Regions from separate parts of the Rahnella sp. BIGb0236 genome, predicted to be linked through region 2. Evidence: predicted binding sites of a transcription regulator. Region 2 holds the regulator's gene; each other region holds the start of a gene.
What was found. Region 2 encodes PurR, which represses purine synthesis genes. Its sites were predicted from a motif close to CANGCAAACGTTTGCNTG; they were not measured.
Positions count from the first base shown of each region.

Region 1 (4,671 bases), on a different contig from region 2:
GTAAGGTTCTTCAAACCAGTAACGCATGATGCTGGCGTTATTATCAAGACGATGAACAAACGACAGGTCGTCCTTTTCCAGTGGACGTAATCTGACGCTGTTATGGCTAAACATGGGGTGTTCCTCAACTATAAAAGCCGTTTTATGAGGGTAACCTTCGTAAATATGAGGTCTGAAACAACCGTGTTTCAGATGAAGGTCGGCGCACAAACGACGTTTAAACGTGCGCCGGGATGTGCATTATATCGGGCGAAATGTAAACAACTGTCAAATGACGGAAAATAAAAAACCGGCACAGGGCCGGTTTAGAGTGAAATCGTGAGGCGGAAGTAGATTAATCTTCTGCGTATCCGCGTTCAGAAAGCGGATTGTTGTCCAGCAATGCCTGACCGTTTTGCAGCGACAAACGTCCGTCAACAAACCAGCTGACCACCAGCGGATAAATGCTGTGTTCCTGCGTTTGTATGCGGGCAATCAGCTCTTCTTCTGTATCGTCAGCGAATACCGGCACTTTGGCCTGTAAAATCACCGGGCCGCCGTCAAGCTGTTCAGTGACAAAATGCACGGACGTACCATGTTCGGCATCCTGATTTTCCAGCGCCTGACGGTGAGTGTGCAGGCCCGGATATTTCGGCAGCAGGGAAGGGTGAATGTTGATCATTCGCCCGGCGAAACGCTGGACGAATTCGCCGGTCAGAATGCGCATATACCCGGCCAGCACCACCAGATCAGGATGGAAAGTCTCAATGGCATCCGCCAGTGCAACGTCAAATGCCGCCCGGTCTTCGTAAGCTTTGACATCCAGCGCGTGCGCCGGAATCTCCGCTAAACGGGCTCTTTCAAGCCCGTAGGCAGCGATTTTATTGCTGAAGACTGCACTGATTTTTGCGTTGATCCGTCCCTGCTGGCAGGCATCGATCAGGGCCTGTAAGTTGCTTCCCTCGCCCGATACCAGAACCACAATCCTTTTCATCTTCTACCCTGCTTTCAGTGAGTTGTATTACTGAACACTTAGTTGATCACGACGCGCTCAGCGGAATCAGAGGCTTTAATGTAGCCAATTTTCCACGCTTTTTCGCCATTATCGTTCAGTAATGCAATCGCCTGATCCGCCAGTCCGGCAGGAAGTGCTACCAGCATGCCCACGCCACAGTTAAAGGTGCGGTACATTTCGTGACGGCTGACGTTACCGGCGGTTTGCAGCCAGGTAAAGACATCCGGCCACTGCCAGCTTGATTCATCGATAATCACCTGCGTGTTGTCCGGCAGGACGCGGGGGATATTTTCCCAGAAGCCGCCACCGGTCAGGTGGACGATGCCGTGAACATCCACATTTTCGATCAGGTTCAGAATCGATTTCACGTAAATTTTGGTCGGTGCCAGCAGGTGATCGGCCAGCGGTTTGCCTGCCAGATCGGTGGTTTCCGGGTCAGTCTTGCTGACTTCCAGAATTTTGCGCACCAGCGAGTAACCGTTGGAGTGCGGACCACTGGCGGCCAGACCGATCAGTACATCGCCGTCAGCCACTTTGCTGCCGTCGATAATTTCTGATTTTTCCACCACGCCGACGCAGAAGCCTGCAACGTCGTAATCTTCGCCGTGGTACATACCCGGCATTTCAGCGGTTTCGCCGCCGACTAACGCACAGCCAGACTGCTTACAGCCTTCTGCGATACCGGTGATCACGCTGGCGGCGGTATCGACGTCCAGTTTGCCGGTGGCGTAATAGTCGAGGAAGAACAGCGGTTCAGCGCCCTGAACGATCAAATCGTTGACGCACATCGCGACCAGGTCGATACCGATGGTATCGTGGCGTTTCAAATCCATCGCCAGACGCAGCTTGGTGCCAACGCCGTCGGTACCCGAGACCAGCACGGGTTCACGATATTTTTGCGGCAGCGCGCAGAGGGCACCAAAACCGCCCAGTCCACCCATCACTTCAGGGCGGCGAGTCTGTTTTACTACACCTTTAATGCGGTCTACCAATGCGTTACCGGCATCGATATCTACGCCTGCGTCTTTATAGCTGAGAGAGGTTTTGTCGGTCACTGCGAAGTCCCCACGGCGGTTTGGGTTGGTGGTTGAAGAATAAAGCGGGGCAATTCTAACAGTGGAAGCAAACGTTTGCGAGCGCCTTATTCAGAGTCACTATCTATACTTAAAGATACAACACTTAGCCGAAGTCATTGGCGTTGCAGCAAACGAGCAAATCCCGATGAGCTGACTTGAGTCAGTGATTCGGGTGAGAGAGAGAGCCGCTAACGCAGCTGCGGCTTCAGTGAAGAAGGATAAGTTGATCTGGATCAGGCAATTGGCTGTGGCGTTCAAAAAAAATGGCGTTATAATCTCGCGATTTTTTTTTGCAGCTCAACCACCTTAGGAGAATAAATAATGAAGATCGTCGAGGTGAAACACCCGCTGGTGAAACACAAGCTGGGCCTGATGCGTGAAAACGACATCAGCACGAAACGTTTTCGCGAACTGGCTTCTGAGGTGGGAAGTCTGCTGACGTATGAAGCGACTGCCGATTTAGAAACTGAAAAAGTGACCATTGAAGGCTGGAATGGCCCGGTGGAAATCGATCAGATCAAAGGCAAGAAAATTACCGTTGTGCCAATCCTGCGTGCCGGTCTGGGCATGATGGAAGGCGTACTGGAACACGTACCAAGCGCGCGTATCAGCGTAGTTGGCGTGTACCGTGATGAAGAAACACTGAAACCTGTGCCGTATTTCCAGAAGCTGGTTTCTAACATCGAAGAACGTCTGGCGCTGGTGGTTGACCCGATGCTGGCTACCGGTGGCTCAATGATTGCCACCATCGACCTGCTGAAAAAAGCCGGCTGCCAGAGCATTAAAGTGCTGGTGCTGGTCGCCGCACCGGAAGGGATCGCCGCTCTCGAAGCCGCCCACCCGGACGTTGAGCTGTACACCGCCTCGGTGGATCAGGGGCTCAATGAGAAAGGCTACATCATTCCGGGGCTCGGTGATGCGGGCGACAAGATATTTGGTACGAAGTAAATAAGCAATTAGCCGACTGAAGAGTCGGCTTTTTTTTGCTCGTCATACTTCAGGCTGCAGATGCGTTGGCTGCGCCCGTTCACCCCGGTCACATAGTTATCTATGCTCCCGGGGACTCACGGACTTGCCGCCTTCATGCAACCCGAATTATTTAGAGCAAAAGGCTGTAAATAACACAACATCACACCTTTGAGAGGATCACATTCATGACCCGTCGTGTCATCGGGGTAAGCGAACGTCCGCCATTGCTGCAGACAATCCCCCTGAGTTTCCAGCATCTGTTTGCCATGTTTGGTGCCACCGTTCTGGTACCCATTCTGTTCAAGATCAACCCGGCAACGGTGCTGCTGTTTAATGGCATAGGGACTTTGCTGTATTTATTTGTGTGTAAAGGGAAGATACCGGCGTACCTCGGCTCAAGTTTTGCGTTTATTTCTCCGGTGCTGTTGTTGTTGCCGATGGGATATGAGGCGGCACTGGGCGGATTCATTGTTTGCGGGCTGTTGTTCTGTCTGGTGGCGCTGATTGTTAAGAAAGCCGGGATCGGCTGGATTAACGTGATGTTCCCGCCTGCGGCGATGGGCGCAATCGTTGCCGTCATCGGGCTGGAGCTGGCGGGTGTGGCGGCGAACATGGCAGGGCTGCTGCCTGCGGATGGCGCAGCAGTGGATTCCACCACCATCACCATTTCGCTGGTGACGCTCTCCGTGACCATTCTGGGTTCGGTGCTGTTCCGGGGTTTCCTGGCGATTATCCCGATCCTGATCGGCGTGCTGGTCGGTTACGCGCTGTCGTTCTTTATGGGCGTGGTGGATGTCTCCGCTATCGAAACCGCGCACTGGTTCGCGCTGCCCACTTTCTATACGCCGCGTTTTGAATGGGTCGCCATCCTCACCATTCTGCCTGCGGCACTGGTGGTCATTGCCGAGCACGTCGGGCATCTGGTCGTCACCGCAAATATCGTGAAGAAAGATTTATTGCGTGATCCGGGCCTGCACCGTTCTATGCTGGCGAACGGGCTGTCGACCGTATTGTCCGGTTTCTTTGGTTCCACACCAAACACCACTTACGGCGAAAACATCGGCGTGATGGCCATCACCAAGGTCTACAGCACCTGGGTGATCGGCGGCGCGGCCATTCTGGCGATCCTGCTTTCCTGTATCGGTAAACTCGCGGCGGCCATTCAGGCTGTTCCGGTGCCGGTGATGGGCGGCGTTTCATTGCTGCTTTACGGCGTGATCGGCGCATCCGGTATCCGCGTGCTGATTGAATCGAAAGTCGATTACAACAAGGCGCAGAACCTGATCCTGACTGCGGTGATCCTGATCATCGGCGTCAGCGGTGCGAAGATCCACATCGGTGCGGCGGAGCTGAAAGGCATGGCGCTGGCGACGATTGTCGGTATCTTCCTCAGCCTGCTGTTCAAAGTGATCGAGATTTTCCGTGGTGAAGAACAGATCATTGATGTGGAAGATGAGCGGGAAAATCCGCCCGTCTGATCCAGAGTTTTTTGCATGAAACCCTGACCGGCGGGCGTGGTGTCAGCCGGTCAGGTGCTCGGATCGCAAGCGGTTGCACCGGGCACAGTTCATTTCAGGACGGATCCTTGCTAGAATTCGGCAGTTCCTTTTATTGACGTGACAACATCTGCGG
Region 1 is NZ_SOAO01000002.1:480,806-485,476, reverse strand. Features, by position in the region: gene speG (spermidine N1-acetyltransferase) at 1-114, opposite strand, end outside; gene purN (phosphoribosylglycinamide formyltransferase) at 335-973, opposite strand; gene purM (phosphoribosylformylglycinamidine cyclo-ligase) at 1,012-2,049, opposite strand; gene upp (uracil phosphoribosyltransferase) at 2,392-3,018, shown strand; gene uraA (uracil permease) at 3,225-4,517, shown strand.
Region 1: a site for PurR is predicted at 2,114-2,131, ahead of purM (phosphoribosylformylglycinamidine cyclo-ligase). Genes of this name have one in related genera too.

Region 2 (4,671 bases):
TTTAGGCAATACTCTGACAACCCTGATGTTTAACCCTACCACTCATGGTAACGAAGCTATGCGCTTACTGTTCACGCTTTTTGTGCTGCTCTTTACCCAGCTTTTCCTCAATATCGCCCATGCATCGCCACAGACGCGCGTCTCTGCCGATCAGCGAAAGAGCCATGTTAATCAGGCCGCCCCTGAAGAACGCCGAAAGCGAAAGACCGCCGCCGCCAAAACCAATAAAAAATCAAAAATCGCGCCGGTAACAGAACAAAAAACACAGGACAAGAATTCGAAGAAGAAAGTAAAAAGTACTGAACTGGTTAAACGAAAGGCCACTTCTGATAAAAGCGTAAAAACGACCCGGGCTGAGAGTAAAAAAGAAAAGACCCTCAGGACCACGCGGGCCGAGAGCAAGACCGAGAAACAAACCAAAACCCGCGCACTGGCAAAGAACAGTAGCGCAAAGGTCAGTAAGAAAGACGCTTATGGCCGCCACCGCAAGGGCAAGAAGCTCCGCGAAGAAGACAGCAAACCGATTACGCTGAGCGCGACACACAAAAAACGTTATCAGCACGCACAGCAAACGGCGATGACCAAGCTGATGCACCAGGTCGGCAAACCGTATCGCTGGGGCGGCACCTCTCCCAACACCGGTTTTGATTGCAGTGGCTTAGTCTATTATGCCTACAAAGATTTGATTCGCATTAAGATGCCACGCACAGCGAATGAAATGTACCATCTGCGCGATGCGGCACCGGTCAAACGCGGTGAACTGGAAAGCGGCGATCTGGTGTTTTTCAGAATTAATAATCGCGGCGCAGCAGACCATGTGGGTGTTTATGTCGGTAATGGCAAATTCATCCAGTCGCCAAGAACCGGTGAAGACATTAAAATCACCTCACTGGGCGATGATTACTGGCAAGATCACTATGTGGGCGCACGTCGGGTAATGACCCCGAAAACGATCCGATAATAAACAATTCGTTAAGTCTGAAGTTTCGCTAATCAGCCAATGAATAGCATTTAACGAAGAGTTTCTGCAGGGAAGAATGTCGGCGGATAAGGTGACTGCATCACATTGAAAAGGGCGATACCTGTTACCGGGATCGCCCTTTTTTATTGCGGATCGCTTATAAAATCAGTTCATTACCGCAGTAAAGCTGAAAGCGATAATCATAAGCAAAGCGCATACCGTGGTGATCAACGATAATTTCAGGTTGCTGTCCATCAAACCCCCTTTCGGATCAAGTTGTGGCATTTTTTAAGCCACACTAAATGTGTGCCAACGCATTTTCTCATAATTCACATTTAAAATCTTGTGCTGAATGACAATGCTGTCATGAGAATTTTGCTTCCACTTTCCTGCATTATAAGAGAAAATTGTCGGTTACCACGCCTGTGTGCCGGTCGATTTCACCCGAGAGCATTTCACGCCTCATTCTGAAGAATCCACCCAACGATTTCACTGCCCTTTTAGAAGTCAGCAGTTAAATCCACGCAAGCAAACGATTAACATAATGCTAACGTGCTGAAACACGTGAGTTCAGGAGTCATTGTTTACATGGCAACGATTAAAGATGTCGCAAAGCGCGCTGGCGTTTCCACTACAACCGTGTCGCACGTCATCAATAAAACACGTTTCGTCGCCGAAGAAACTAAAGCTGCGGTTCTCCTTGCCATCAAGGACTTACACTATTCGCCAAGCGCCGTGGCGCGCAGCCTGAAGGTTAATAACACCAAAACGATCGGTCTGCTGGCCACCTCCAGTGAAGCGCCCTATTTCGCCGAAGTGATTGAAGCCGTCGAAAACAGCTGCTTCTCCAAAGGCTACACGCTGATTTTGTGTAACTCGCACAACAATCTGGAGAAACAACAGGCTTACCTGCAGATGCTGGCGCAAAAACGCGTCGATGGCTTGCTGGTGATGTGCGCGGAATATCCCGACGAACTGCTTAATATGCTGGAGGAGTACCGCTCAATCCCGATGGTCGTCATGGACTGGGGCGAGGCGCGCAAAAACTTCACCGACAGCATTATTGATAATGCTTTCGAGGGCGGCTACATGGCCGGTCGTTATCTGATTGAACGCGGTCATCGTGATATTGGTGTGATCCCGGGGCAACTGGCGCGTAATACCGGCGGCGGTCGTTTCCAGGGTTTTGTGAAGGCACTGACCGAAGCCAATATTCCTCTGCGTGATGAATGGGTCGTTCAGGGCGATTTTGAACCGGAATCCGGCTATCAGGCGATGCATAAAATCCTGATGCAGAAAAGCCGCCCTACTGCGGTGTTCTGTGGCGGTGACGTGATGGCGATGGGCGCCATTTGTGCTGCCGATGAGCTTGGCCTGCGGGTTCCGCAGGATATCTCTGTGATCGGCTATGACAATGTGCGTAATGCCCGCTATTTCTCACCGGCGCTGACCACGGTTCATCAGCCTAAAGAGCGTCTGGGCGAAATGGCTTTTACCATGTTGCTGGACAGAATTGTCAGTAAGCGCGAAGAATCGCAGACCATCGAAGTGCATCCGAAACTGGTTGAACGCCGTTCCGTGGCCGACGGTCCGTATCGCGACTACCGCCGTTAATTGTGTAACTACGCCTGCCTGTGCAGGCGTTTTTTTTTGCTAATCCCGCAACCATTCCTCATTCATCGTTTCTGTATCGCCCATATAGTCCAGTAACCACGCCAGTGACGGCGACGGATTGCTCTGGTCCCACGTCAGACAACACGGGCTGTCGGGGAAACGATTTTCCAGTGTCAGCACCTGCAATTTATTCTGTTCTATCCACGGGATGACGCGATGAACCGGCATCATGCCGACACATAATCCTTCTGTCAGGCATTCCAGCGCACAGGTCCAGTCAGGCACCACCAGACGTCGCTGGTTGTCGAGCGTCCAGGTATCGCGTTTGGGCAATGTGCGGGAGGTGTCTTCCAGACAGAGCGCCGGATAAGGCCGCAGCTGGTCATCCCTGAGCGAACCGGACAACTGCGCCAGCGGATGTTGGGGGCTGACCACGCAGTGCCAGTCCATGAATCCCATGTCGCGAAAATTAAACCGGCCACCCACCGGTATGGCTCTCGTGGCACCGATAGCCACATCCGCCCTTCCGTCCACCAGCGCATCCCAGACACCGTTAAACACTTCCGAGTGGATGATCAGTTCCGTATCGGGAAAATGGCGGTAAAAATCGAGTACCAGCCTTCGCGTCCGCGCGGGTTTAACAATCCGGTCTACCGCCACGCGTAGTTCGCCGCGCCAGCCGTTAGCGACCTGCTGACACTGGCGACGGGTGGCTATCATTTTTTTTGTCAGAATGCGGGCTTCATCGACAAAAACCTTGCCCGCAGGCGTCAGCACCACGTCACGATGACGGCGTTCAAATAACGGCACTGCCAGCCATTGTTCAAGCTGCCGGACGGTGTAGCTGATGGCAGAAGGCACGCGGTGTAAATCCTGCGCCGCGGCACTAAAGCTGCCCGTTCTTGCCACCGCATCCACCACATCAAGAGCGTATTCTGACCACATATTTTAGCCTTCAACTTTTTTGATAGCAGAGTGCAAATATTAGCGTTTCACAACGCTGTTATCAAAGCGTTAAACTCCGCCTCCGGTACGTAATCTGCGTCAAATCACCTGCAATCACGACATTAACGAGACAATAATGAAACCCTCCTTTGGATTTATGCTCTATCTCGCGGGACTGAGCATGCTCGGCTTTTTAGCCACCGACATGTACCTTCCTGCCTTCAGCGCCATGCAAACCAGTCTGACAACCAGTCCGGGCATGATCAGCGCCAGCCTGAGTATTTTTCTCGGCGGCTTTGCCATCGGCCAGTTGTTGTGGGGGCCGCTGTCCGATCGCATCGGCCGTAAACCGGTATTGCTCATTGGCCTGACACTGTTTGCAGTGGGTTGTCTGGGTGTGTTGTGGGTTGAAAACGTGCGCGCCCTGCTGGCCTTGCGGTTCCTGCAGGCAATGGGCGTTTGTGCGGCAGCCGTCACCTGGCAGGCCATCGTCGTTGACCGTTTCCCGGCGGATGTGGCTAAAAAAACCTTCGCCAGCATTATGCCGCTGGTGGCGCTCTCCCCAGCCCTCGCCCCGTTGCTCGGCGCATGGGTGCTGAATCATTTTGACTGGGAAGCGATCTTTGCCCTGCTGACCGTCGTGGCTGTTGTTCTGTTGATCACCACGCTGACATTGCGCGAAAACAAACCTGCGCCACAGGCCAAAGCCGATAAAGCGGGCTTTGGCACCTTGCTTAAATCACGGGTTTACAGCGGTAACGTCATGATTTACTCCGCCTGTTCCGCTGGTTTCTTCGCGTGGCTGACCGGTTCACCGTTTATTTTAAGCGACATGGGCTATTCCCCTGGTGCCATTGGCCTGAGTTATGTTCCGCAGACCATCGCGTTCCTGCTGGGCGGTTTCGGCTGTCGCGTTCTGATCAGTAAGCTGGACGGAAACCGGATTTTGCCGTGGTTACTGGCGGGTTATGCGGTGAGTATGGTGAGCCTGTTCTGTATCGGGATGTTCACCCATGCCGGACTGATCAGCCTGTTGATCCCGTTCTGTTTAATGGCTCTGGTGAATGGTGCAATCTATCCAATTGTTGTCGCAAATGCCTTAATGCCATTTCCTGCTAATACAGGGAAAGCGGCGGCGTTGCAGAATACCC
Region 2 is NZ_SOAO01000008.1:166,205-170,875, forward strand. Features, by position in the region: gene EDF78_RS17105 (C40 family peptidase) at 59-961, shown strand; gene purR (HTH-type transcriptional repressor PurR) at 1,550-2,575, shown strand; gene punR (DNA-binding transcriptional activator PunR) at 2,615-3,520, opposite strand; gene punC (purine nucleoside transporter PunC) at 3,657-4,671, shown strand, end outside.

Region 3 (4,671 bases), on a different contig from region 2:
GCGTAGCCTGTTCTATCGGGAATTCACCGCTTAAATGACCTTCGTGCATCACCAAAACCCGGTCACTCATGCCGATCACTTCCGGCATTTCTGAGGAAACCAAAATGATGCTCAGCCCTTCGCGCTTGAACTGGTTTATAAGCTGGTAAATCTCTTTTTTGGCACCGACGTCAACGCCGCGCGTCGGTTCGTCGAGGATCAGGACTTTCGGCCGCGTCATTAACCCGCGGGCAATCGCCACTTTTTGCTGATTGCCGCCGGAAAGCAGGCCGATGGTCTGCATCATCGACGGCGTTTTAATATTGAACAGGCGGATGAAATCACCGACAGCCTGCTGTTCGTCGGCATGCTTCAGGCGACCGCCGCCGTGGCTGAAATAGCGCAGCGCGGTCAGCGACATATTTTCTTTCACCGACATGCCGAGCACTAACCCATCGCGCTTACGGTCTTCGGAGATATACACAATGCCGTTTGCCAGCCCGTCCTGCGGTGAGTGTGTCACCACTTCGCGGCCATCCAGCGCCACATAACCACTTTTACGCGGCAGTGCGCCGTAGAGTATTTTCATCAGTTCGGTGCGGCCTGCGCCCATCAAACCGGAAATCCCGAGGATTTCGCCACTGTGCAAATCAAAGCTGACGTTATCGACGCCCGGCCCGCTGACATCGCGAACCTGTAAACGCAGCGCGCCACGCTCATGATTAATACGCGGATACTGTTCCTCGAGGCGGCGACCGACCATCATTTCAATCAGCGTGTCTTCTTCCAGCTCGCTGACCGGACGTTCTGCGATGAACTGCCCGTCACGGAACACTGTCACGTCATCGCAGATTTCGAAGATTTCTTTCATACGGTGGGAGATATACACCACTCCGCAACCTGCGGCTTTCAGTTCGCGGATCACGCTAAATAAAGAAGCCGTCTCGGTATCGGTCAGGGCATCCGTCGGTTCATCCATAATGATGACTTTGGATTCGAAGCTCAGAACTTTGGCAATCTCGACCATCTGCTGGTCGCCAATCGATAATTCACCGACCAGACGATCGCTTTTGTAACGCAGATTCAGACGCGCCAGGAGCTTGTCGGCTTCGGCATACATCTTTTTCCAGTTGATGCGGCCAAAACCGTTCACAAACTCACGGCCGAGGAAGATGTTTTCAGCAATCGTCAGTTGAGGGATCAGGTTTAATTCCTGATGGATGATGCCAATCCCGGCTTCCTGAGACGCTTTCGGTCCATTGAACGCCGCTTCCTTACCGAGGAAATGGACTGAACCGGCATCTTTCTGGTAGATGCCGGTCAGCACTTTCATCATGGTGGACTTGCCCGCGCCGTTTTCTCCCACCAGCGCCATCACACGTCCCGGATAGACGCTGAGCGCCGCGCCGGAAAGTGCTTTAACGCCGGGAAAGGCTTTATCAATGCCTGTCAGTTGCAGCAAAGGTTGCATAAAGGCCTCAGAAGGTTACGCCGGCACACAGAATAACGTTCGCGTAAGGCGAACATTCCCCGCTGCGGATCACAGCCCGACTTTTTTCGCTTTGCGCTTTGAATGCCTCATGACTGACGTAATCCAAAGCAATGGTGTTTCCCTGGTGTTGTTCGAGTTGTGTCAATTGGGCGAGCAACGCTTCATGGAGTTGAGGATTTTTAGTGAGGATTTCCTCGGCGAGGATAGCCCGCTCAACCTGCATCTCATGTGTCACTACCTCTAAGACTTGTAAAAAGGTGGGGACTCCCTGGGTCAGAGCCAGATCGATGCGTTGGCAAGCTGCTGGCACCGGAAGACCGGCATCGCCAATAACCAGCTGATCGGTGTGACCTAACCGGGCAATAACATGTGAGATTTCGGCATTTAATAGCGGTGACTTCTTCATTGTGAACTCCTACAGCGAAACGTTTCGCTCACGGAGGAGTTTATAAAGTTAACCGTACATGGCAACGGGGTTGTGATGAAATTGTGATCAACGTCGAAACGTTTCGCTGAATGATTCAGAAACCGCAGAGAAATTTGAGTTAGTCGTTTCAGAAAGGGGAAAGCAGAAATAAAACAGGGCACCCGAAGGTGCCCTGTGACCGGCAGAAATGAGGATCAGATTTCTACCTGCGTGCCGAGTTCGATCACCCTGTTCGGCGGGATTTCAAACTGATCCGGCGCGCGCAGGGCGTTACGGCTGAGCGCCATAAAGAGTTTGCCACGGAAATAGAGATACCACGGGCGTTTGGTCAGGATCAGCGATTCGTGCGACATAAAGAACGACGTTTCCATCATCCGGCACGGCAGGCCTTCCAGACCACAACGGTGGAACACTTCTTCCACATTCGGGGTTTCTTTAAATCCGTAACTGGCGACCACACGCCAGAACGTCGGCGAAAGCTGCTCGATAGTGACGCGCCGGACGTTATGCACATAAGGCGCATCTTCCGTACGTAACGTCAGCAGCACCACGCGCTCATGCAACACTTTGTTGTGTTTGAGGTTATGCAGTAAGGCAAACGGAATAACGTTGATGGCGCGCGACATATACACCGCAGTTCCCGGCACGCGAACCGGCGGGGATTTCTCCAGTGAAGCAATCATCGCTTCCAGGGAATTCCCGTGCTCGTTCATGCGGCGCATAAGGCGGAAACGTTCGCTTTTCCAGGTAGTCATGACGATAAACATGCACAGACCCAGCGTCAGCGGCAACCAGCCGCCGGAGAACAGTTTCGTGGCATTCGCCGCAAACAGCGGAATATCCATAAACAGCAGGCCGATCAGCAAAAGCCCGACCAGGAAAGGTTTCCAGTGCCAGTTCTTGAGCGCAACCGTACACGACAGAATGCTGGTCAGCACCATCGTACCGGTCACGGCAATACCGTAAGCCGCCGCCAGATTGCTTGAATGCTCGAAGCTGGCGATAACGATAACCACCGCAAAATACAGCAGCCAGTTAATCGCCGGGATGTAAATCTGACCGGCTTCCATTTCTGACGTATGGATAATGCGCATTGGCGGTAAATAGCCCAGACGCACAGCCTGACGCGTCAGGGAGAACACACCGGAGATAACAGCCTGAGAGGCGATAATGGTCGCCAGCGTCGCCAGCACAAGAAGCGGAATCAATGCCCAGTCAGGCGCCAGCAGGAAGAACGGGTTCTTAATCGACTCAGGGTCTTTCAGCAGTAACGCACCCTGCCCGAAGTAGTTCAGCACCAGAGAAGGCAGCACGACGGTGAACCAGGCCAGACGGATCGGGAATTTCCCGAAGTGGCCCATATCGGCATATAACGCTTCCACGCCGGTGATCGACAACACCACGGCGCCGAGTGCCAGGAAGGAGAACGACTTGTGCTCAATAAAGAAGTTAACCGCCCACATGGGATTCATGGCGCGCAGCACTTCAGGATTCTGCATGATGCTGTTCACACCGAGAACCGCCAGCGTCAGGAACCACAACAACATCACCGGCGCAAAGAGTTTGCCCACGATGCCGGTGCCGTGTTTCTGAATAATGAAAAGCAGCGTCAGAACAGTAATGGACAGGGGGACGATATAAGGATCGAGTGAAGGAGCTGCGATTTCGAGACCTTCCATCGCGGAAAGGACGGAAATTGCCGGTGTGATGACCACTTCACCATAGAAGAAACTTCCGCCGATCAGGCCAAGAATGACCAGAACCGCAGTGGTACGAGCCGACGTATTCCTGCCCGCCAGAGACATCAGCGTCAGAATACCGCCTTCGCCTGCGTTGTCCGCCCGCATCACGTAAGTGAGGTACTTGAGCGAAACAATGAGGATTAGCATCCAGAAAATCAGAGAAAGAAAACCAAAAACGACGCTGGGTTCAACGTTGAAACCATAGTGACCAGAAAAACACTCTCTTAAGGTATAGAGAGGACTGGTACCAATGTCGCCATAGACCACACCAATGGCGGCCAGGGTTACTGCTGGGAGTGACCGTTTATGTTCAGTGCTCATATTTCGTTTCTTTTTTGCTCGAACATCCGCAAGCGATGCGTGCGCTCAGACTTATGATGCCCACTAAAAGGCGCACAGTATGCACGAATAAATGGGATTGCCTACCCTTAAATGTGCAGCTAAACCGGCGTTCCTATGAACGAGGTCACATTTTTGATCATAGAAAATTTTTAGTAATCAACAAGCTATAACGATAAAAATAAACGTGGCATATCGTTACCAGCCAGTACACTATTCAACAACTAAATGGAAACCGGAAGAGACAGTATGGCGCAATCTCCCCTTCTGGCAGAACGGATCGCCCGTCTTGCTAACGCATTAGAACATGGCCTGTACGAGCGGCAGGATGCCATACGACTTTGCCTGCTGGCAGCCCTTTGTGGCGAAAGCGTTTTTTTGCTCGGCCCGCCGGGTATCGCAAAAAGTCTGATTGCCCGTCGCCTTAAATTTGCTTTCCGCCATGCCCGCGCATTTGAATATCTTATGACGCGCTTTTCCACACCGGAAGAGGTCTTTGGTCCGTTGTCGATTCAGGCCCTGAAAGATGAAGGCCGGTATCTGCGTCTGACCGAAGGTTATCTGCCGGAAGCTGAAATTGTTTTCCTGGATGAAATCTGGAAAGCAGGCCCTGCCATCCTCAATACGTTGCTGACCGCCATCAACGAACGCCGGTTCCGTAATGGCGAGCGCGAAGAAGCGATCCCGATGCG
Region 3 is NZ_SOAO01000004.1:5,210-9,880, forward strand. Features, by position in the region: gene rbsA (ribose ABC transporter ATP-binding protein RbsA) at 1-1,450, opposite strand, end outside; gene rbsD (D-ribose pyranase) at 1,458-1,877, opposite strand; gene kup (low affinity potassium transporter Kup) at 2,093-3,961, opposite strand; gene ravA (ATPase RavA) at 4,229-4,671, shown strand, end outside.
Region 3: a site for PurR is predicted at 1,890-1,907, ahead of rbsD (D-ribose pyranase). Genes of this name have one in related genera too.